3 regions of the Paenibacillus sp. DP01 genome follow, and region 2 is predicted to be linked to each of the others. Evidence: riboswitches for the same ligand, from Rfam matches in the RefSeq annotation. Region 2 holds a riboswitch; each other region holds the start of a gene.
What was found. A riboswitch is a leader RNA that binds a small molecule or an ion and turns the genes downstream of it on or off. The one in region 2 is predicted to bind cyclic di-AMP.
Positions count from the first base shown of each region.

Region 1: another riboswitch for cyclic di-AMP. It lies ahead of ACH59B_RS20095 (TrkH family potassium uptake protein); the one in region 2 lies ahead of ACH59B_RS00535 (C40 family peptidase).
Region 3: another riboswitch for cyclic di-AMP. It lies ahead of ACH59B_RS13515 (3D domain-containing protein); the one in region 2 lies ahead of ACH59B_RS00535 (C40 family peptidase).

Region 1 covers NZ_CP173059.1:4,572,046-4,580,198, reverse strand. The annotation lists gene uvrC (excinuclease ABC subunit UvrC) at 1-1,158, shown strand, start outside; gene ACH59B_RS20100 (CPBP family intramembrane glutamic endopeptidase) at 1,127-2,857, opposite strand; cyclic di-AMP (ydaO/yuaA leader) riboswitch at 3,119-3,271, shown strand; gene ACH59B_RS20095 (TrkH family potassium uptake protein) at 3,669-5,009, shown strand; gene ACH59B_RS20090 (TrkA family potassium uptake protein) at 5,028-5,705, shown strand; gene ACH59B_RS20085 (LysR family transcriptional regulator) at 5,711-6,616, opposite strand; gene ACH59B_RS20080 (succinate dehydrogenase cytochrome b558 subunit) at 6,843-7,517, shown strand; gene sdhA (succinate dehydrogenase flavoprotein subunit) at 7,611-8,153, shown strand, end outside.
Region 2 covers NZ_CP173059.1:133,628-141,780, forward strand. The annotation lists gene ACH59B_RS00520 (hypothetical protein) at 1-131, shown strand, start outside; gene ACH59B_RS00525 (4a-hydroxytetrahydrobiopterin dehydratase) at 249-548, shown strand; gene ACH59B_RS00530 (GNAT family N-acetyltransferase) at 627-1,133, opposite strand; gene ACH59B_RS00535 (C40 family peptidase) at 1,437-1,937, opposite strand; cyclic di-AMP (ydaO/yuaA leader) riboswitch at 1,943-2,080, opposite strand; gene ACH59B_RS00540 (hypothetical protein) at 2,357-3,184, opposite strand; gene ACH59B_RS00545 (M1 family metallopeptidase) at 3,196-5,208, opposite strand; gene ACH59B_RS00550 (YwhD family protein) at 5,333-5,839, shown strand; gene ACH59B_RS00555 (PTS glucose transporter subunit IIA) at 6,188-6,694, shown strand; gene ACH59B_RS00560 (hypothetical protein) at 6,860-7,210, shown strand; gene ACH59B_RS00565 (pentapeptide repeat-containing protein) at 7,578-8,153, opposite strand, start outside.
Region 3 covers NZ_CP173059.1:3,085,756-3,093,908, reverse strand. The annotation lists gene ACH59B_RS13520 (amino acid ABC transporter ATP-binding protein) at 1-624, shown strand, start outside; cyclic di-AMP (ydaO/yuaA leader) riboswitch at 868-1,037, shown strand; gene ACH59B_RS13515 (3D domain-containing protein) at 1,044-1,712, shown strand; gene ACH59B_RS13510 (polysaccharide deacetylase family protein) at 1,912-2,718, opposite strand; gene ACH59B_RS13505 (NADH:flavin oxidoreductase/NADH oxidase) at 3,022-4,044, shown strand; gene ACH59B_RS13500 (PspA/IM30 family protein) at 4,131-4,799, shown strand; gene ACH59B_RS13495 (DUF350 domain-containing protein) at 4,929-5,336, shown strand; gene ACH59B_RS13490 (DUF4178 domain-containing protein) at 5,361-5,867, shown strand; gene ACH59B_RS13485 (DUF4247 domain-containing protein) at 5,881-6,636, shown strand; gene ACH59B_RS13480 (helix-turn-helix transcriptional regulator) at 6,770-7,003, opposite strand; gene ACH59B_RS13475 (hypothetical protein) at 7,270-7,983, shown strand; gene ACH59B_RS13470 (accessory gene regulator ArgB-like protein) at 7,934-8,153, shown strand, end outside.

The DNA of each region.
Region 1 (8,153 bases), 1.3 Mb from region 2:
CAGGAGATATTGTTGCCGGACTCTCCTAAGCTGATGAAAGCAAAATCGACTGATGTCGATCAACCGATTGCAGCAGAAAGTGAACTTTACAGTGCGATCACAGCTGAGACTGCCAGCATTACAGATGAGGGAGCAGCACAAACAGAGTCAGACCGTTCTGCTGACCCACTGCGGGTAGCCGAAGCACGAGCGTTATATGCAGAAGGAACGATTCAAGACCCAGTTGGTGACCAAGCAGCCGGGGAAAAAGAACCCGAAACAGAAACAGAAACAGAAACTCAACTATCCGGTGGATTAGAGGACCCAACGGCGGCAGCTCTCGCTTTGGCTGAATGGCTGGATGTAAAGGTACTTGTGCCGCAGCGTGGGCTGAAAAAGCAAATGACGGGGATGGCGACGGAAAATGCACGTGTTGCTTTGGATGAGAAGTTTAAACTGATCGAGCGGGATGAGGAACGGACCTCCAAAGCTGCAAGCAATCTGGGACGTGCCATTGGGCTGGATAGTCTGCATCGGGTAGAGGCGTTCGATAATTCCAACATTCAGGGTTCCGATCCAGTGTCGGCCATGATCGTCTTTATTGACGGTAAGCCTGCCAAGAAAGAGTATCGAAAATACAAGATCCGTTCTGTGCAGGGACCAGATGATTATGAAACGATGCGTGAGGTTATTCGGCGCCGATATGAACGTGTACTGAAGGAAAATCTCGATCGTCCCGATTTGATCATTGTTGATGGTGGTCGTGGACAAATAAAAGCGGCAACCGATGTATTGGAAAATGAGCTGGGATTGTTTATTCCTGTGTGTGGTTTGGTGAAAGATGCCAAACACAGAACTTCCCAATTACTGATGGGGGATACATTTGAGGCCGTAACACTTGCACGCAACAGCGAGGAATTTTATCTGCTGCAACGGATTCAGGATGAGGTTCACCGTTTTGCCATTACATTTCACCGTGAGCAGCGCGGCAAATCGATGGTAACTTCCCAGTTGGACTCCATTCCGGGCATTGGAGAGAAACGACGTAAGTTGCTGCTCAAGCATTTTGGATCGCTCAAAAAAATAAGAGAGGCCAGCGTCGAAGACTTCCGGCCTCTCTCTATTGGGGATAAACTTGCTCGTCAGATTATAGCTGCCCTTCGGGAGGAGGAGTCGTAGAATACGGCTCCTCTTTTTTCACGGGTTCAAACATGATTCGATTAGGTCTTTTAGGACTAAACCAGTAAATGATGTAGCCTACAATAGCCGGAAGTAAGATCCAGAATAGACCTGCGCTCACATTCACGGTGTCTCCCAAACTGATCACACTAAGCCCCATTAATATGCTGTCAAAAATAACGTGGCTGAACATGGCAGCGATAAAGCCGTAACGCAGGAACACGAAGCTAAACAGCAAACCAAGAAAAGTCAGCTCAATAGGTCTTGAAATCACTGGATAGATTGGATAAAGCGTATGTCCCAGTGCCCAAATAAGCGTAGTAATCAGACAAGCAACAAACGTATTTTTGACTATTTTTTTTACCATCGGAATACCAAATAGACGGTAAACAGTCTCTTCTCCAATACCTGCCATCCAGGCCATAATCGGTAGTAGCCATGGATAAGCCATATTGTAAGGGGATTGCGTGGCGTCTGTAGTGGAGAACGTATTAAATGTACGCTCCAATACAAAGAACAAAATGGATTGTACGCCGAGTAAAATGAAGGCCCACAAGTAACCGACATACATACTGCGAAGCACATACAGCCCGTAGCCCGGCTCTTTGGCCCGTGGCCATGCATTGAGTCCAACCTGACGCATAAGCCCGTCACCACCAACCAAGGAGAAGTAGAGGGCTACAGCCATGAAGAAGGTAACACCGACCTGGAATACCATAAGAAATATAAGCATGCCCTTACTGCCTGCTTCAGCTTGTAATAAAGGCAGCATGTTCATGGTCCCAGCTATACTAGCAATAAAATAAACAATGGACAGAAAAATACCGCGTACAAATGAAGTATGTCGTCGGGTGAGTGACGCATACACAATGGCAAGTACACCCAGGACAAAGCTAAATAGGGCATAACCCGCATAAGTCATCCAATTCGCCCAGTATGTTTGATTTTTAACATAGTCGGTATAAGACGAAGGGGCTGAAAAGCTTTGGGTAAATGAGCGAACATCCCCATCTTCAAAGGTAAAAGCCAGCGTAAGTACCGAGGCGCCGATTTTCTTTTCGTCCACGGTATATTTTAATCCACCTTCCCCCTCAGTGGTCGCAAGCTTCAATTCCGATGGCTTAAAGCCAAAGCGTTTGATCCATTTTGCTGCAGCCTGTTCCTTGGCTTCAAGCGTCATGTCGCCCTCAGCTATACGTACAAGCTTGCTTCGTGCTTGTTCATCTGTAGAAACATCAGCCTGTGTGTAATTGGTGCTGGAGGTGATCCGCTTAAAGCTAACGACCTTCCCAGTGGATAAATCCACATGAATTTGCAGCTTGCCCTTCGCTGAGGAGTCAGGCAAATCAACCCGAAAGGTTTCATAAGGATAATTTTTTTTCCATGTACGATCGTACGCTTGAAGCAGTTTTTCTCTGGATAAATAACCGTACAAATCTGTTTCAGCCTGATAGGTCACGACAGGCTTCTCTGGCTGTGATTCCGTATAGCCCAGCTCGGAACGGGCAAAGTCCAGGGCGTGTACGATCGCTTCTTGTTTGCTGATGACCTTTGCATTCATCAATGATTCCGGACTTGGATTGCTAAGCGAGGGAATAAGCAATTGAAAGATAAAAAAGCAAATCAGGCCAACCCCGCCCAGCAAGCCTAATTTTTTGAAGTTGGCCGTGAGCACGACCGGTTTCCCGATAGGATTCATGAGTTTCCTCCTTAATCTGTAAATAAGAACATCCATTAAAGATATCATACTGCACAGGTTCCCGCCAACAGACCAGCGATATTCATGAAAACAGAGTGAAAGCACTTTAAAGTTTTAATAAAATTAGATAAGCTGTGATTAAGCGATGCCCAATCGCAAAATAAAGCCAATTTCACGTTTTTTCGGCGAAATCGGTTTTGTGATCTGAATAGAGAAGGATTATAATCTTGAGGCAATGCCTATGAACTATATGGGTAATGATATACATTTAAGCCGAATTTCTGTGAGAAAACGGGGGAACCATGTTACTGGGGTGAATTTTACAGTCGATCCTGATGGATCGGAAGTGTAAATAGGGCATACTGTGCTGCCCGAATCCGTCAGCTAACCTCGTAGGCTGTGGGCAGGAACCAAGTCAGGCACTCGGTTTTCCGGTGTCTTTTTTTGTGTGTATAAGTGTGAATAAAAGTTTGCTGAGTTAAGGACGCTGCGCGTTCCATTTGATCTTCCAATCGCTGTTGCCACTGAATTTTTTTGATTTTCTAGACCTTGATAAGGGTAAAATTCAGAGTCAAAGGCGAGCGCTATCGCTTCTCCAGATTCAAATGGACCGCTTCGCTGCTGCCCGCCTTAAAGTCATCAAACGTTCCATGAGGTAGTTACGTAAAGTGTAGTGAGTATTGAAAGGCAAAAGTATCCCGCTTTGCGGATACTTTTCTGATTTATAAAAGAAACTGAAAAGAATTGGTGATTTTATGAGCTGAGCGATCTCCATGCTCATAGTTCACCAAGGAGGAGAAGTGATGAATAAATGAATCCCAATGCAAGCTGGCTTCGGCTTTCTCCACCGCAAATATTCGTTGCAGGCTTTGCCATTATCATTCTAATAGGTAGTTTATTGTTAATGCTGCCCATCTCTAATACAACAGGAAAACCACTTGCGTTTATAGACGCTTTGTTTACTGCCGCTTCCGCGACCTGTGTAACTGGGCTTGTCGTTAAGGATACAGGGCTCTTTTTTACAACCTTTGGTCAAATTGTCATCGTTGCGCTGATTCAGATTGGCGGACTTGGCTTTATGACTATGGCTACCTTGATCGCGCTGGTGTTCAAGCGTCGGATTTCCTTGCGGGAGCGCCTTATTTTGCAAGAAGCGATGAATCAGACCTCTGTCGAAGGAATTGTCGGATTGATCCGCAAGGTGCTATGGTACTCGCTGATGATTGAGGGCGTATGTGCAATCATTTTTTCGATTCGCTGGTCGTTTGATATGCCTGTAGGCAGGGCGATTTATTTTGGAATCTGGCATGCTATTTCCATGTTTAATAACGCTGGTTTTGATTTGTTCGGTGAATTTCGCAGCCTGACAGGTTATGTATATGATCCGATTGTTAATTTTACAGCCATGTTTCTCATTATTTCGGGTGGTATTGGTTTTGTAGTGATGTCTGACCTGGCAGATTATCGCAAGCGTAAGAGACTATCCTTGCATACCAAGGTGGTACTCAGCATGACAGCTGCTCTGATTGTCGTCGGGACGCTTGTCATTTTTGTATTTGAGTTTACGAATCCGAAGACGCTTGGCTCGCTTGATTGGGGTGGTAAACTGCTGGGTTCTTTATTCCAGTCCGTTACCCCTCGCACCGCAGGTGCCAACACGCTGGACATTGCAGGCTTGCGGCAGGCTACGCAGTTTTTTATCATCATACTCATGTTTATTGGGGCTTCGCCTGGCTCCACTGGAGGCGGGATTAAGACCACTACATTTGCTCTGCTCATTGGAGCGGTGTTTTCGATGCTGCGGGGACGGGAAGACATTGTGCTGTTCCGGTACCGACTTGCGCAGGCACGCATTTATAAGGCTTTGACTATTACCTTGCTGGGGTTGCTGTTCGTGATTGGGGTGACGATGATTCTGTCCGCAACCGAAGATCATCATTTTCTGATGATCTTGTTCGAGACGGTGTCTGCCTTTGGTACGGTAGGACTGTCCATGGGGCTTACACCTGATTTGACAGTTGTAGGCAAGCTGGTGATTACTCTGACGATGTTTGCAGGCAGGCTGGGTCCACTCACGCTAGCTTATGCACTGGGACCGAAAAAGGGTAAGGAATTGTATCGTCATCCAGAAGGTAAAATAATTATAGGGTAAGGGAGTTTTCGAGTAGATATGAAAACGCAGCAGTTTGTAGTCATTGGCTTGGGACGGTTTGGCTCAAGCCTGGCTTTGCAATTGGTGGATATGGGGTGCGAGGTGCTGGGCATTGATCGGAATGAGGATGTTGTGGACAGTATGAGTGAGATTCTGACACATACTGTCGTGGCGGACGCTACAGATGAGGATGCGTTGCGGTCACTCGGCATACGTAATTTCGATTGCGGCATTGTTGCGATTGGTGATGATATTCAGGTAAGCATCCTGACCGCCATTTTGCTGAAGGAGCTGGGTGTGAGAAAAGTCGTAGCCAAAGCCATATCTGTGCTGCATGGGCGTGCGTTAGAGAAGCTTGGGGTGGACCGAGTCATTTATCCGGAACGGGATATGGGTATTCGAGTAGCGCATCAGCTGGTCACGCCTAATCTGCTCGATTATTTGGAGCTGTCCAAGGAATACAGCATTGTAGAACTTAATGTGCCTGCATGTCTGAATGGCAAAACGTTGGCAGAATTAAATGCTCGCACCCGCTTTGGTTGCAGCATCGTGGCGCTTCATACGGCGAATGGTATCTTGATCGCACCGACAGCTATGGATCGGCTGAAAGCAGACGATATTATGGTCATTATCGGCTCCAATGATAATATCGGCCGCTTTGAGGATGAGGTCGTTAATGTCAATGAAGAGGGTTAAATCCTCTATACCATACGGTAGCCTGCAAACGATGCGCGTGTCTCGCTAATCCAGCGTCGTGCTGTTGGGCCGAGATCGGCCGTTTCTGAGTAGATGAGGGAGGTCGTTCGGCGTGTCTCCTTCAAATCAGGCAAGTACAATGCAGTAAGTCCATTATCTCGCAGCAGTTCGCTGCGCAAATAGGATTTGGGCAGCAAAGCGGATGCCTTGCAGGTGGGAAGCAGACGTACAATCGCCTCGAAGGAGTCGATTTCCATGCGGATATCCGGCATAATGCCGCTGCGCTGGAACAAGTCATCCGTCAGGCTGCGGTACCAGGTTCCTTTGGAGAAAATGATCATCGGCAATCCTTGCAGGTCCTTCATTGAAGCCGTTCCTGTCTTGACAGTTAATTCATGCCCGATGGGGACGACTAGCTCCAAATGATCGTCAAATAACGGAATGCAGCGTAATCCAGCTTCATGAATGGCAGACCCGACAACGCCGGCGTCTGCTTTTTTGTCGCGTACAAAGGCAACGATTTCATGCGTCTTGCCGGTGAGCAGCTTTAGCTCAGTCTGAGGATGCTTGCTCATGAAAGCTTCGACGAGGGTAGGCAGCGTCGTTTGGAGTGTCGTGAGACTGGCGCCCAGTGTAAGCATGCTCTGAGCTTCATTTTTGTGCTGGGACAGCTTTTGTAAGAAGCGAAGCTGTCGTTGCCGTTGCTCCAGCGCGAAAGTATATACAAATCGGCCGGTCGATGTAATTTCGAGCCGTTTGCCCCGACGATCAAAGAGATGGACACCCAGCTCTTCCTCCAGCTTGGCAATTTTGCGAGACAGGGCGGGTTGGGACAAATTCAGCAGTTTGGAGGCTTTATTCAGGCTGGACTGCTCGACAATGACGGCAAAAGCGTTCAAATCCTCAAACAAATCTTCCACTTCCTCTCTATATGCAAAAAAGACATAATAATTAATACGTATATTGCAATTCCATTATAAGCCGAAAAGGAGTAACATGAAAGCGACACAAGATGTTCACACTTTTGTTTTTCCTTATAAGGGACACCTTGTTGAACATTCCCTGTCGGGAACTGTCATTTTATATGTTATATTACTATTGAAAACGCTATTATTGGGAGAAGGGAGCATGACCTAGATGAGAGGATTTTATTCCAGAAAGCTGCATTCGCTTCTTGGCGTCATTCCATTGGCTCTATTTTTTGTTGAGCATTTGGTGACGAACTTCACAGCGGTGGAGGGCGGCAAGGAAGGTTTTAATCGCAGCGTGGCCTTCCTGAATGGTTTGCCGCTGGTTATTGTGTTAGAAACGTTATTCATCTACTTGCCATTACTGTTCCACGGAATCTATGGCTTGTATATCGCTTATCAGGCTGACCCGAATGTCAAAAGGTTTGGCTACTCGCGTAACTGGCGCTTTTTGTTCCAGCGTATTTCCGGCGTCATTACGTTTGTATTTATTATCTGGCACGTATACGACACACGCTTTCAGGTGGCCCTGGGTAATGTAACTCATGAGGAGCTAGGCGGCGTAATGCATGGTATAGTGACGAACCCGGTCTATTTTATTTTGTATTTAATCAGTGTCGTTTCGGCATCATTTCACTTTGCTAATGGACTGTGGGCATTTATGGTCAGTTGGGGGATTACCGTGGGGCCACGTGCCCAAAAAGTATCTTCCTATATCTGTATGACCCTGTTCGTGGTGGTATCGATCGGCTTCGTTGCTTCCCTGCTTGCATTTCGCAGCGCGGAATTCCAGGAAACGGCAACAGCCTTGGTGCAATGCAGCGCTTTTAAACAGCTACTGTAAACGAGTTATTTTAATTATACATCGTGTTGAGATTCTATTCTGATTTGTAAAAGGGGATTTAGTACAAATCCTGAAAAGAAGGAGTGAGCAGAAATGGCAGCATCCAACATTATTGTCGTGGGCGGCGGTCTGGCTGGTCTAATGGCTACGATCAAGGCGGCAGAAGCGGGAGTCCACGTTCATCTATTTTCTTTGGTTCCGGTCAAAAGATCCCACTCCGTTTGTGCGCAGGGCGGCATCAACGGTGCGGTAAATACCAAAGGTGAGGGAGACTCACCCTGGATTCACTTTGATGATTCAGTCTATGGCGGTGACTTTCTGGCAAACCAGCCGCCGGTAAAAGCGATGTGCGAAGCGGCTCCGGGAATTATCCATCTCATGGACCGCATGGGTGTTATGTTCAATCGGACACCAGAAGGACTGCTAGATTTCCGCCGCTTTGGCGGTACCCAGCATCATCGGACAGCCTTCGCTGGCGCGACGACAGGACAGCAGCTCCTGTATGCTCTCGATGAGCAGGTACGGCGCTGGGAATCTGCTGGTTTGGTGACCAAGTATGAGAACTGGGAGTTTTTACAGGCTGTACTGGATGATGAAGGCATCTGCCGAGGGATTTGCGGGCAGGATTTGCGTACG
Region 2 (8,153 bases):
ACTTATTTTATGCACTGGGCACAGAACCTATAATCACTGTAGGCAGCGGTGTTGTGATTTATGAGCCGGAGCAGCACCGGATCTATGTACTCATCGGGGATGAGGAGCTGACGTCAGTCCCATTGATTTGATGGCCGTCTTATGGATTTATCAACGGGGCCGTGGTAATATGTACACCAATATATCGTAGTTTTGGCCGCATCTAAGCGGCTGAAAGGCTTCCGTATAAACGGGGAGGAGTTCGTAACATGCCTTTTACACAAGAAGAGATTGAAGCACATCTGGAGAAGCTGGAGGGCTGGGAACTGGAGGAAGGACGTTGGATCGTTCGGAAATATAATTTTTCCAGTTTTATGAAAGGAATTGCCTTCGTGGATGAAGTTGCCGCTATATCTGAGGCATTTAATCACCATCCATTTATTACGATTGATTACAAGACCGTGACTCTGCGTTTGACCTCCTGGGACGATGGCGGTATTATGGCCGTAGATATTAAGGAAGCCCAACAATATAATGAAGCTTTCGAAAAAATGCGCAGCAGTCATTGAGTTTGTAATGATCTGTCGTATATATGAAGAGCGCCTTCGTTATACAACATCGCGGTTGTATAGTGAAGGCGCTCTTATTTATAGAACCCGATTCTGTTGTTCAGGACGATATACCATACAATGGAATGGTTTTCTGCCATCTGGAGTCTGGCGTTCATAGGTATCCGTCAGCTCAAATCCAGCTGCCTTGTAGGCTCGGATAGCCCGCTGATTCCAAGTGAGAACCTCTAGGTCAATTTCATTCTGCGGATGACGTCGTCTGGCTTCCTCGGCAATGGCCCGGACAAAATCGGAGCCTGTGCCATGTCCGCATCTTTCGGGATGCATTCCAAGACCCAGCCGGGTCACACCGACCATAGGGAAATATTGAGCAAATCCCGTCAGCTCATTCTCTTCGTCCAGGACCGCAACATATTGCTCTTGGCGAAGCGTGGGACTTCCAAATTCGACTTCAAGTGCCTTCATTTGTTCCCAGGGAAGCCAGCCGTATATGTTGTAGGGGGGATCATAGCGCCACTCACAGATTTCAGCCGCTTGATGCTCGTCCATCGGTACGATCCGGTAGTTGGATATTGAGGCCGGCACTTTTCCATTCCTCCTTATGCAGGTACTTCAATCATTAACCACAGATTGTAGACAAGTTGTAGGAGAATGGCAAGCGTGTTTATTTCGTACCTAAGTCGGGTATACATTCAATAAGAAGGATTTACTGCTCATATGCTCCCCCAGCGGTGACGGTAAAACCGACGATGTTCGCTAAAATTGAAACCTTTTGAGGTGTCAGTTCGTCAGTAATGATAATCATTGCTGATGTAGTGGACATAAAAAACCGCAATTCGATTCCGGCCAGAATCAAATTGCGAATAGGGTTAGCTTGCTGTGCGGTAGTTATTCTACGTTGTCGTCATCAGGAATATCTGAAGCTACAGAATGGTAAGCGTCTGTGCTCATAATTCTTTTTGCACCGACATAACGGTTAGCGTAATAATTTTCGTTCAGTGAGCTAACTACTACACCACGTGAAGTCGAGGAGTGGGCGAATTTCCCTTCACCTACGAAGATACCTACATGGGAAACGCCTCTTCCTGTGGTGTTGAAGAACACCAGGTCGCCTGGTCTCATTTCATCGCGGGATACAGAAGAACCCATTTTGAATTGTGATCCAGATTGATGCGGCAGTTTAATTCCCAGTTTGTTGAATACATACATTGTGAAGCCGGAGCAATCGAATCCCTCGAGTGTAGTGCCTCCGCTTCTGTAGTTCGTTCCTTTGGCATCTTGGATGACCTGGTCCATCTTAGAGTCTGCAAATGCACTGCTGCCACCGAATGTAAAAGATGTAAAGGCAATGGCGAGACCCATGGCTGCGATCGTTAGCTTCTTCTTCAAAAAAAATATACCCCTTCCAATGCCTGCGAGGTTAGCTTAAGGATTCGGTAGAAGGTTCCCCTATGACCACTCTGTTGCGAGATCAATTCACCCAAACTGGTTCCCCCGCTTCCTAGGTGCCAGGAATTAGGCTTAACTTAAGATGTGCACCTTGGAGAGCAGTATTCACGACAACGATGTTTTTAAGATAAAGGTTACAATAAAGATTACAAAGTTGTTACTATCAGTTCACTGCGATTATTGTAACAAAGACAGCAGGCTTTGGCAAATGTTTCATCGCAAAAAGTTACAAAAAAAATCTGTTCCTAACGCTCCAGGAACAGATTCTGTTAACAGTATTCAGTTATGTGCTGTTTGCACGGGAAAGAAAAAAGTTTTTTCGACAGCTGAAAATACAGGAGAGAGCATATTGTGAGAGGTTAGCCTCTGCTGGAGATATCGATGTGCCATAGCCGATACTGCGAACTGATATGCCACAGCCTGACCAGACTGGTAACAAAATGATACGATTGCTGGAGAATCAGTGCCAACATACCCGTCCAAATCATCGCCACGGTGCCAAATAGACCGAAAACTAGCAACACACAAGTACCGAGCAACAGGGATACACCAACAGCCGGAAGAAGCTGGCGAAAGAAGGCGAGCAGGGAGGATAGTATGGTGTGACCACTGACAGTGCCCAACTGCATATACAGGATGCACTGCCGAATGACCCAACCGTAAGCTATCCACCCCATGGCATAGGGCAACAAATGTAGCAGGTAAGAGGAAGATTGCAACGTTCCTACTACAATAGGATAGAGTCTCGGTACCACCCAAAAGGCGGGAAGCAGCAGCAAACCCAACTCGATGATGTAATACAATAGCGATGACATACCGTGGCGTTTCATCCCCTTGAAGAAGGACAGGCTTTGCGGTTCAGACGCATCGGTATGCAGGCTTTGATATATGCCAGCTCTAATGAAGGGAGTGATTAGTATGCGCAGTACGGTCGCCCCTAGTAATATCCACAAGTACACATGTACTTCCCGGCTGTCCATCAAGGCGATCTGGCCCTCCATCCAAAACAAGGTCTTTCCCAGTTCGTTTTGGCTCTGATCAGGATAACGTAGCAGCAGCGGGATAACGGCAGACTGTACCAGCCTATAGAGAAATACTCCCCACAGCAGACGATACAGAAATAAAATGATAACGATATAAAAGCGTATGCGTACCAGCGCCCAGCCTTCTTTTATAACAGTCCGCATCTATAGACACCTCACCATGACAGACTTCCAAGCAGTGTCTCCAACAGCTTGGTTACACTTACACTCCAACGGGTTTGTTGTTTTTCATCCAATTCAGCCTTCAGGCTATTATTAATATGCTTGTTCTCCAGTGCAATAGTGTATAGAGGATCTACAGTCACATAGGACACGGGGGAAGCGCTTTTGAGTCGGAAAGTTGTACTTTTGCCCGCACCATCCCATGCCTTGAATATCGTTGAGCCATCCTTGAAGGTAAATTGAACAGGTATTTTGGGATAATCTGCTCCTTTTTTGCTGAGCGTCACGACTGCTTCGTATCCATTCTCCAGCTTGTGGTTCATGATGCGATCGACTGAAAAGTCCGCCATCTGGCCGTCATATACATATTGTTCAAAATAGTGGCTCCATGATCGTCCGGTCACTCTCTCCACGACATGTTGAAAATCCTGTGAGGTCGGATGCTTGAATCGATAAGTCTGGACGTAGGTCCGCATAATCCGGTCCATTTTTTTCATACCCACCTGACGCTCAATACCTCGTAGTACTAATTTACCTCGTGAATAGGCATTTTGCGCATACTCAGCTGCCGATCCATACTTCCAGGACTCACGGTTTAGCGGCTGTGGGGAAGCTACCTGTCCCGATTGTAATGGCAAGTTGGGGGTAAGCCCATACTCTTGTTCCATGAGCCGTTCCTCTGCATAGGAGGTGAAGCCTTCATCCAGCCAAGGCTCCTCAAATTCATTGTTGGCTACCATTCCGTAGAAATATTGATGCCCAATTTCATGAACCAGCGTCCGTTCCAGATTATAGCCAGGATTCAGTTGGTCCGCAGCTGCGGCCGTGATGAGTGTCGGATATTCCATGCCGCCGGCTCCACTGCCTGTTTTGGGTGGAACGACGATGGATAGAGTGGAATATGGATAAGGCCCGTACCATTTGCTGTAGTACGAAAGGGCAGCCTTGGCTGCGCTCATGTAACGTCCTTTGAGTTCCTTATGGGACGGGTCCAGATAGAGCTTGATTTTGACACCAGGAACCTCAGTAGAAGAGAAGGGTTCTTCTACGGCTACAAAGTTGGGTGAAGCAGACCAGGCAAAATCGTGTACATCATCGGCATAAAATTGATATATTTTCTGGCCGTTCTGTCGTACTGCACCACGGGTGGGAAAACCGGTCGCTGCTACGATGTGTGTTTCAGGCACCCGAATCCGTATACTGTAAATTCCAAAGTCGGCATAGAACTCGGAGTTGCCATGGTACTGATGGAGGTTCCAGCCCTCTTCGGCGCGTCCACGTTGTCCTGCAGTCTCATAGACGCTGAGCTTTGGAAACCACTGTCCAGCCATTACAAAATCATCTGTCGCACCCATACGAGCAAAAATGCCAGGCAGTTTGACTTCAAACTTCATATATAGTGTGATTTCTTCGCCACCCCGTACCGGTTTGGGTAGACGCACCTTTATGAGCGAACGGTCGCTTGCGTTACCGTCATCTGGTTGTACATATTGAGTGCGGTGCATGAGAGATAAACCGTCTTCTGTTTTTAGTTCGGTCAGCGTCATGGAGCCAAAGCCGTCCTTAGGCATGGTGTCTCCGCGCAGCTTTCCGCCGGATTCCTTCATAAAGGTGGTTTCCATGGAAGAGAAGGCATTCGGGTATAGATGAAGATACAGATCATTCACAGTTTTCTTACCCGGATGCCTCCAGGTCAGTGTCTCAGTGCCTCGCAAAACCCGTCCTTTTTCCAGAGATACATCAATGTGATATTCCACCACCCGTTTGCTGAGAATTTCCGAAGCGGGCTGTGGAGGGTTCTTGGGCAGATCGGGCATGATGTTGGCCCCTAGAGGCTTGCCCATATTTGGCGCAAGCGCAGACTCAGACTCGGAGCCGTATAGTGGTTTGCCTGCGGACTGAGAGACGGATTGCGATTGGGGTTGCCAGGCAAACCATAACGTCCCTGCGAGGAGTCCGAGGGCTAGTGTGGACAATAAAACGATTTTGGTGCGTGCTGGGGTCATACAATGGATACCTCCCGTTGACAAGCATCTACAGCATGTATATGTTTGCTTTCGGGAGATTATTAGTTAAAATATTTATAGTGTAGAATGAGTGTGAAGACGGAAATTGGAGGTCTAGTGACGCATGAGTGAAAATCAACCGGACGGCAAAAAGCAGATTGCACTGAATATTGTCAGTGGCAAGAGTAAACATAAGGGCTTCGGCGCAGGCTCAATCGACCTGAACAGCATGTCCCCGGTCATCATTGACCGCGGAGAGGCGAAAATTGATGTCGGTGCCATGCATGCCAAAAGTAAAGTAGAACGTGGAATCAAGTTCTCTACGAATAAAGAGGACGTACCGAACGGACGCCAGGTATGGCTGGTATGGGTAGCTGTGGACCGTACGCCCGAAGGACGTATGTATGGTGGCGCGACGGCCTGCGAGATGCTGATTGACGACGAAGCCAAACGCGGCTGGAAAATTCTTGCCGATCATGTTAATCGTATGGATTATGCACTCAAGCGCCGTTTTATGCTGGATGATCTCGGCAGCGAAGATAAAGCAGCGCTCAGAAGCCTGCTGATTTCGCATAATCAGGAATGGTGGGACGCTTCGCCTGAGGAATTGAAGCAGGCGCTGGAAGGGTAAGCCTAGCGTTAACGAAGTAACAGTATTGTAGAAAAGCAGCCACTGTAGGCTGCTTTTTCCTATAAGAAGAACCGAATTGGAATCTCTATATAAGCTCTATGATGCCTTCAATTGTTAGTTTTCTGACCTCATAAAATATGTACCGGACAATAAAATAGTAGTCTACTTCCTTTTCATGTAAGTTATGAACATCATCGCCTTGACATCATGGAAAGGCATTCACTATAATTCAAATAGAAATCGGTTTCAATCCAGTTTTTATTTAATTCGTGGAACCGGTTCCTAAAAAGATGAAGTTTTTTCCTATCGCTGTTTATGAATGTAATCTCTAAATAAGGTGGCATCGTTATGTTTAAATGGTTGAAAAAGAAGGCGGCTCCCCGTATTGAACAATTCGACATGGTAGCGCCGGTTAAAGGAAAAGTGGTTTCTCTGGAAGAGGTTCCAGATCCTGCATTCTCGACAAAAGCTATGGGGGATGGCATCGCTATTCATCCGTCTGAGGGTAGGGTCACCGCTCCTTTCGCGGGAAAAGTTGCTCATGTTATGGAGAAAAGCAAACACGCTCTCATTATTGAACATGAATCTGGCGTACAAGTTTTGATACATGTCGGCATTAATACCGTTTCCCTCAAAGGACAGGGATTTAATCCTAAAGTTCAAGTAGGAGATAGCATTAAAGCAGGGCAATTATTGATGGAATTTGATCTAGATGCAATTCAACAGGGTGGATTACCTGTAATTACTCCAGTAATCGTTCCAGACGGGCAAGATATGATCAGCCATGTCGAAATACTGGATAATCCATCTGCTTCTCCAGATGTACCTGTATTAAGAGTTCACTTGAAAGCATAGTTAGCATTTTTGTTTTCTACTATCATGCTCATAGAAAAAATTCTTTGAATGTAAAGGTAAAATATGTAGAAGAAGACTAACCAGGAGATCTTGGTTGGTCTTTTCTTTTAATAAGTAAGTCCAGTTTAGGATAATGTAGAATGGTTGTGAAAGGGGAAATGTATATTGAATGCAAACCGTATTTTAAAATTAGAAAAGGCGTTGTTTCAGGCTTGGTCTTTGGAGTCTAGCTCTAAATGGACAGCCAAGAATCCTGCCGCCGGACAATGTGGTGTCACAGCGCTTGTCGTTCAGGACAGGCTTGGTGGTGATATTTTGAAGACATGGCTGGACAGCGGCTGGCATTATTACAACCGAATCGGTGAGGATATTATAGATTTTACGGAGTCACAATTTTCAAGCCTTCCACAGTATCAGCATGTACAATCCAACCGGGAAGAAGCATTTTCAGACACCAACGCAGAGCAGTATGCAGCTTTAAGCCGGAGACTAGGGGAATCGTATATGGGTACATAATTAAAGCAACAAATTCGACTGGGCAAAGCTGGATATTAACTGCATACGAGGGGCCGGGTGGTCCAGCTATAGGGGGAGATACTGAGAAAGACTCTATAGCAGAAGTCGCGCAGGATTTGCTAAATCTTATTGAAGCCACAAAGCCAGCGAATTTCGAAGATATGGGCTATTATGAGGATACTGGATCTACTATTCGTTATGGATGTAAGGAACAAGTCTGTTTTATCAGGAAAGCACCACAGAGCCATATGCACCGGACGAGTGAAGTTACGGGGTGAACATTAAAATATCAGAAGTAGATCGGTACCTTGTCGAGGGCGGTCTACTTCTTTTTCGTTTAGGTAAGTATTGTTGCTTACGAATAAAACTAATGCAGCCAATGGCTGGGAACGCTTAGAGACGAGGGCAGCCTGGTCTTACAATTGCCTTTAGCCGAATTTAATTGCGCTTGTGTAAGAAAGATACTTCCCTCCAGATTAGCCCCACTTAAATCAGCATCTCTAAAGTCTGCCCCGATGAGGTCAGTCATGCTCAAATCAGCTTCTCGCAGGTCAGCAGCAATCAGTAGAACGCCTCTCAGGTTGGCACCTCTCAGATTAGCGCCTCTTAAATTGGCACCGATCAGGTCTCTACTTTTGATTTTTTTACTCAGTTTATGGTTCTCCATGTTTTTCTTACATTTTTCTCGCACTAACTCACTTGTTTGTACAAGTAAATCATTGACTAGCGCCCTATGGGTGGGTACATGAAGATCTATGAGGGATTTTGGATCTTGATCCGTAAGCTGCTCGGTTTTCGCCATTGCTTCTTGTAACTCGGTATAGATGGAGTGAGTTTCTTGTAAGCTGAGGGCTTCATTTAGGTAATAGAGCATTTCATAAAGCTGCTGCATGATGGGAAATAGATTGAACATTTCATCAGCTATTGCCGGGTCGTCTCGCCA
Region 3 (8,153 bases), 2.8 Mb from region 2:
GGCCCCAGTGGTTCGGGGAAAAGTACGTTTTTGCGTTGTATGAATCTGTTGGAACAGCCAACAGAAGGGGAAATCTTGTTTGAGGGTGAGCCGATTACGGCCCGTGGTCATAATATTAATGCGACTCGAGAGAAGATGGGGATGGTTTTCCAACATTTTAATCTGTTTCCGCATAAAACAATACTGCAGAATCTGACGCTTGCACCAACGCAGGTGAAGAAGCAATCGGGGAAAGAAGCGGAGAAAATTGCGTTGGAGCTCCTGCGGACCGTGGGTCTTGAGGATAAGAAGAATACCTACCCGAACCAGTTATCTGGCGGTCAAAAGCAACGTATAGCGATAGCACGTGCTCTCGCCATGCAGCCGCACGTAATGCTGTTTGATGAACCTACCTCTGCCCTGGACCCTGAAATGGTTGGAGAGGTTCTGGATGTGATGAAGAAGCTTGCTGAAGGCGGCATGACGATGGTGATCGTGACGCATGAAATGGGCTTTGCTCGTGAGGTAGGAGACCGAATCATCTTTATGGACAACGGTCAAATTATAGAGCAAGGTACGCCGGAGCAAGTTTTCGGAACTCCAAGCCATGATCGTACCCGTGATTTTCTGGCTAAAGTGCTGTAAGAAAATGCTTTTATGAATTATTGACAAAGCCCTCTCGTGATGATATTTCACGGAGGGCTTTTCTCTTTTTGTCACCATATCTCCATATTTTCGTAACAAAAAACCGATTTTTGATGACAAAATTGTAATGGATATAGTATGATGTTCAAGGTTCCCAACATTTTCATGCAGATAAGGTTACAAAATTGTGATATTATGCAGTAAGCCAAAACTTACCGGGGCAGCAGCAATGATAACAATTACTCAGGTGCTGGGCTCAAACCATGGGAAGTGCGGGGGACGTAACAACGGCAATTATTCCAATGCGTCATATAGATGTTGTGGAATATGCCTAGGGGTGAATTGCACAAGCATAGGGCTTCTCCTGAGTCCGAATCCGACAGCTAACTTCGCAGGCATAACAGAGGAGGTACATATCTTTGAAACACTTAAAACATATTGGAAAAACCATGAAATTTGCGGTGCTTGCCGCAGCGATTGCAGGATTGGCACAGACAGCTGGAGTAGCAAATGCTGCTTCGCTTCATACTGCCAAAGAAGGCGATACTTTCTTTTTGCTTGCTCAACGTTATGGGGTATCGGTAGATGACTTGACGAAGGCTAACCCGGATATTGCGTCCAACAACATATATGCAGGTCTACAAATTAAAGTGCCAGACGAAAAAAGTGTGAAGGCGGCTTCGGATTCGAAACCACAGCTTCTTACGGAGAAAGCACCAGCGAATGAGAGGCCAACAATTGAAGCATGGGGCAAAACATTCAATTACAGTAAAGTTGTTGATGTTAAAGCAACAGCATATTCAGCCGCAGCTGATGAAAATGGCAAATGGGGTGCAGTCGATTACTACGGTAATCCGCTTAAACTGGGTACAATTGCAGTAGACCCGAAAGTCATTCCTATGGGAACAAAGGTGCTAGTTACAGGCTATTCCCATCCCGGCTTGCCAGACCATTCTTTTGTAGCCGTTGCCCGTGATCAGGGCAGCGCTATTACCGGAAAGCGGATTGATATCTTTATCCCTGGCAACAAATCATTCGTGAACGACTTCGGCTTCCAAAATGTGAAACTGTACGTTATTGATAAATAGCATTGTGCATATATTTGAATTCATTAAACATAATATATATTATGTAAACTTAATATTATAGCACACAACATATAACTGGGACGACTTCTTATCAGTACGGTCGTTTATCGCTAAAAAAGGCTGTCTTACAAGCAGAAGCATTCTGCTCGTCAAGGCAGCCTTTTTACGTTGTTGGTATATACGAGGCTTAGACATACTGTTATTTTCGTTCCGATGTGTGAAGTAGCCGGGGGACTGTGACAAACTTGTAGCCCTTAGCTTTTAAAGAGTGGATTAGACCCGGCAAAGCTTGGACAGTACCTTGCAAGTTGGAACTTTGACCTCCACCTGCATGCATTAAAATAATGGAGCCAGGTCTGGTAGCCGGGATCACGTTACGCTGAATCTGTGTTTTGCTTAATCCCTTCCAGTCTAGAGAGTCCACATTCCAATTGACGATCATGTACCCATGACGACGCGCCCACTGAATTTGAGGCTCCGTGATTTCACCATAGGGTGGTCGTATCAATCTGGGCCGAAAACCTGCGCTGGCTTCTAAAATACGTTCTGTTTTTGTAATCTGGTGGCGAAAGCGTTCTGGTGTGGCCTTCCTGAAATCCGGATGAGTATAGGAATGGTTTCCTATAGCATGACCCTCGCGGATGATGCGGCGTATGATCCCCGGATGCTTTTCCGCACGATGGCCGACGATAAAAAACGTAGCTTTGATACCGTTTGCGTGTAATACGTCCAAAACCTGCGGCGTATACCTTGAATCGGGCACATCATCAAAGGTTAAGGCAATTTGGCGGGTGTGCGGGCCGCACATTTTAAAAATGTCCGCATGCTTTTTTCGTAGCATCGCTAATGTTGGAGTAGCTCGATCTTTACTTTGATATACCGAAGTAGCGACAGTAGCTTCCTTGGGATGGGGCGTTCCGATGTTGGGAGGCGTGTCAGCGTGAACGGGAAAACTTGAAAATGCTAGTAACAGTGCTAAACATGGCAACACTCCCCTGTACCGCATTTGTATTCCCCCTTTCCGTGCAGTGGTACCTAGTGGTGCTCTCAGCTATTATGTACCTGTCCTATTAAAATTATGCTGGTGATTGAGTGAAGCCCTACATGACTGAAGAGAAGTACATCAAGAAGCGGATATCCGTGAAGATGACGAAGTAAACGCGCATATTCTCCTAAACATGAACGAAAACTGGAGCATTTTCGTAAGTTTTAGCCTTACAAAGGATTCGGTATACCGTGACAGCTGGTGTATAATGGGGATGCTAATCATAATGCTACAGACTTGGAATTGAGGGAAGGATGGATAAAAGTGACCGACTTGTTTACTCCTTATCAATTAAAGGGGCTTTCTTTAAGAAATCGGATTGTCATGCCCCCAATGTGCCAATACAGCGTGGAGGCCAAGGACGGCAAACCGACGGATTGGCATTATGTCCATTATGTGAGTCGCGCGGTAGGAGGGACTGGACTCATAATTGTGGAAATGACAGCGGTTCATCCGGATGGGCGCATTACGGATCGTGATTTGGGCATTTGGAGTGATGAACATATTCCTGCATATCGTAAAATGGTAGAGGAAGTCCACAAGTATGGTGCCAAAATTGCCATTCAATTAGGCCATGCCGGACGCAAGGCTGAAGATGCTGAGCCACCTGTAGGCCCGTCCTTGATCCCCTTTAGTGAACGATTTAAAGAGCCGCACGCTTTGACGCGAGCAGAAGTCAAGGAACTGGTTCTTGCCTACAAAGAGGGGGCGCGTCGGGCGGTAGAAGCTGGTTTTGACACGGTAGAGATTCATGGCGCTCACGGCTATCTAATCCATCAATTTCATTCTCCTTTAACCAATACCCGAGAAGATGAGTATGGGCAGGATTTATCACTGTTTGGTGTTGAGGTGATACGTGCTGTTAAAGAGGTACTTCCTGCTGATATGCCTGTGCTAATGCGGATATCTGCCAAAGAATATGTCCAAGACGGATATGATGTTGAATACATAGCAGCCATAGGGGAACGATATCGTGATGCGGGTGTAGACATTTTCCATATTTCTTCTGGTGGTGAGGGTCCGATTGGTTCCAGCGGAGGTCCGTCTGCGCGTGCTGGTTATCAGGTGGATTTGGCTCATACCATCCGTGAGAAATTGAATGTGCCTGTCATTGCTGTCGGCTTATTGGATGATTATGAGGATGCCCGCCGAGTCGTTCAGCACAATGAAGCTGATCTGGTAGCCATAGGGCGTGCCATGCTGCGTGATCCCTATTGGGCGCTGCATGCATCACGGGCGCTAAAAGTACAGGCGGATATTCCAGAGCCTTATCTACGCGGTTTTTAGATATTTTTGAAACCTCTTTGCAAAGCTTGCGTAAACATGTGTACAGAGCTTAAAATTTAAGCATTCAATTCTAGGAGGAACTTCACATGTCTATTTTCAAACGATTAAGAGATCTTACGATGTCTAACATTAACGCCATTATCGACAAGGCAGAAGATCCAGTTAAAATGACGGATCAATACATTCGTGATATGCAAGAGGATCTGGAAGACGCAGAGAAAGCGGTAGCCGCTCAAATTGCTATTGAAAAGAGATTTAAACAGCAATACGAAGAACAGGCAGCTTTGGTGAAAAAACGCGAAGAACAGGCTCATACGGCTGCAAAAGCACAAAATGTGGATCTTGCTCGTCGTGCGCTGGAAGAAAAGAAATCTGCCGAACAAAAAATGAACGAGTTCCAAGCTGGTTATGAGCAAAACAAAGCTGCAGCTGACAACCTGCGTGGTAAGCTGGATGAAATGCGCAGACAGCTGACTGAAATGAAAAACAAGCGCGAGACACTGGTTGCCCGTTATAATGCAGCTAAAGCGCAAACTGAAATTAACAAAGCGATGAATGGTTTTAGCTCGGATACGGCAACTGCTGGATTAAAGCGTATGGAGGAAAAAATGCTGCAAGCAGAAGCACGTGCTGAAGCGAGCAACGAAATGGCTTCCAAGGAAAAATCGCTGGATGAAGAGTTCAAAGAGCTGGATAAGAAAAGTGCTGTGGACGACGAACTTGCTGCTTTGCTGAAACAATACGAAAATAAATAAGAACTTTTAAGCATTGCCGCTAGTGTGATGGCTCAGTAAGCGAAGGAGAAACGTTATCTCCTTCGCTTTTCCCTGCCTGGGGGCGTAAATCAATATATGTAGTCAAGAAGATGTGGAGGATGGTAGCAAATGCATTTTTTAGAAACGATGAAAGCGATGCTGGTATGGACGGGCGCAGGTGCTATTTTGCTGTTCGTATTAATGTATGTCGATTCTTTATTTACAAAGTATAAGGATTTTGCCGAAGTAAAAGCCGGAAATATGGCTGTAACAGTCCGGATGATTATGAAGCTGATTGCACAAGGATACATTTTATCGGGTTCAATTGCTACAGCTAATAATTTGCTCGAAGCGCTTGTGTATTCTGTGATTGCCTTTATCATCTTGCTTGTTTTGGAAGTGATTGTGCGTCTGCTGTTGCGGTATTGGGCACAGTTTGATCTGGACAAAGGTACCCAAGAAGGTAAAATTGGTTTCGGTCTGTTTTCAGGAGCGCTGCATTTGGTGGGTGCCTTGATCATTACAGCATGCTTCTAGGCAAAGTAAGGAGGAAATATGACCATGAGTGTATGGAAACGAATTTCAAATCTATTTGCCAAGCCTGAACCGCCGAAAGCGGAAAAAAGCATGCTTCACTTAAATCCTGGGGATATTTGTGAAGTGTCGCTTGTCACCTATGAAGTGGTAGGTCGTGTACATAATCGTGCCCGGAATGCCGTTGTTTTGACGCTTCAGGATGGTAATCAAGTGAGTTATCTTCATATTGAGGAACGGGAAACACTGCAATTCGGACTATATCAGGCTATCGATGGCAGACTAGACAACCCGGAGGAAGTACCGACCATTTTAGAACTGGATGATACAACGTATCATTTGGAAGAACAGTATTTTGGGCATGTTACCGTTATGGGCCGTGCTCCTTTCCGGCAGGGTGGAGAGCAACATGTTTGGCAGTACCAGTCTGATGATTACCATCTATTGCGGGTAGAATGGCAGGACGGTCGCTTTATGCTTTATGAAGGAGAAGAAGTGATTACCGGAGACGTCAAGGTTATTCGGGCAAGCTAGGAGAGGGTTACACATGAGCAAACGCACCTGGCAATATGCATTAAAGATCATTGTGGCGCTGAGCTTGTTCGTATCCGTGCTAAGCGGCTGCGGGGCGCCAAATGTGAAAGATACGTATCCGCTGGAATCCGTTAGTGGTAGCGGAAACTCGACCTCGTACGTGTATCGGGCGGCAGGCAAAACGGTTCCCGAAGTAGCGGAGGAATTGAAAGAACAGCGTACACCGGAACAAATATCGCCTCAGAGCAATGAGCGGATGTTTCTGGTATATAGCGATGAATGGTACCATTTGCAGCAAGATCCAGCTAAGAAGGAAGATACACTCATTGAAATCGACAGTAAAAAGTATGTCGAGCAAAATTACAGTTCCAGCTTTCTAAAAGGATACTTAACTGCAACTGTGCTGGATGCTCTGTTCGATTCATTGCGGGGGTCTGGCTCCTATCGAGGTTATTCGAGCAGAGATGTATACCGACCTTCACAAGGGCAATATCGTGCTCCAACAGCACAGGAGAAAAAAGCGATTCCGCCGATAACGGTGGAACGAAAAGGTTCAGTTACCCGTAGAGGGAAAAATTCGGATTCCAGCGTTGGATCAAGCGGAAGTCTATTCGATCGAGGCTCCAGCAGTTCACCGAGCAGAGGCTCGATTTCACGTGACCGAGGCAGCAGCGGTGGTTCCAGCATATTTGATTCACCGCGCAAATCTTATAGTAAGCCTAAAACACGCAGCGGCTCAGGTAAAATTAGCCGGCGAAGTCGACGATGATGGGTAATATTTTATTTTCTTCTAAAGTTGTTTGCGGAACTGTGGAACTGTCTTGCACAGTTCCTTTTTTTGTTGTTTAACATTTACTAATGTAAATTGAATGGATGCTCCCTCACTTCGATTTTATTGCCGTCTATTTTGACCTGCGATCAGGGCTTATGTGCTCAATGCCATCTTCTTCAATGATATTGCTTTTTTTGATATGGAGATGACGAGCTATCTTTTCTATAGCACCCATCCGTGGTTCAGAAAGTCCGCTCTCCCAAGCTGAAATTGCTTTATTGGTAACCCCAGCGATCTCAGCAAGCTCTTGTTGAGTCAAATGATATTTTATACGTAATTTTTTGAAATTGTCACTTAAAGCCACAATAATCCCTCCACCCCAAATTAAGTAGATTATAACCTTGATATCGAAAAAAAACCAACATAATACATTGGCAAAAGCAACGTCGCTCACTTGGGGTGACTTTTTTTATTACCACGAATGGATGTCGAGTTTGAAAAAGAAAACCAGGGGGAGAAAATCTCATCTCATATTCATACAAAAAATTCCAGTTTACTAGATTATTTCATTGCCACATCTATTAGTAAAATATACAATTACATCAGGCGAAATAGGAGGATGATGTAACTGTGTTATCTGCTTTCTTATATATTATACTTGGTTTTTTCGATGCTTTAGCGGCAGTTACTTTGGTCTTGAAGCTTTATATGCTTCCCGTGTGGGAAAATCGAAGAAAAATAATTTTCTATGCAATGGGCATAGCCTTGTTTTCCTTTCTCATGAGAGAAGTTATAGGCATGCCTAAATTTGATTTTCCGCTTCAGTATTTGTTAATGGTTCTCTTTTTAAGATTTGGTTTAGGGATCAAAACATATCTTGCGGCTTTTTCTGCTGGTTCCGGTCTTACAGCTTACATTAATCTACAGCTATTTGTATATATCTTTGCAAACTTTTTCGGAGTAGCACAACCAGGTGTTATAAGTGATACAGCTGGCTCTTCCATTTACGTTATACAGCTAGCTTCTATTTTTACTGCGTACTTTATTTCTTTTGTCATGGGGAAATACAACTTTGGTTTCTCATTTATCATTCAGCCCCCACATGATTTTTTGAAAGGTGAAAATTACCTATCACCCCTTAATAAAATGTTCATTATAGGCTCCTTAATATCATTTGTCACGATTCTTGTTACTTTGTATATGCTCTATAACTCCAATACGATAGGACTACTTTCCATCTCATTGCTGACTTTTGGAATTTCGTACTTCTTATCAGAGAAAGGAGATTACGAGGATGCTAGAAACGCTATCGAGGCACATCGCATCAGAAATAAAGAAAGCTGATCCTGATGGACCTACAAGTGTAGAAGTGATGGAGTATGCGATTGGTGTGAAAATTACCGAAATTTCGGCAGTACTAATGGTCGCAGTTATGGCCTGGATAACAGGACATTTTTGGGGGGCATTACTAGCCCTGGCTACGATCATGTTTGTAAGGAGATTTTCAGGAGGGG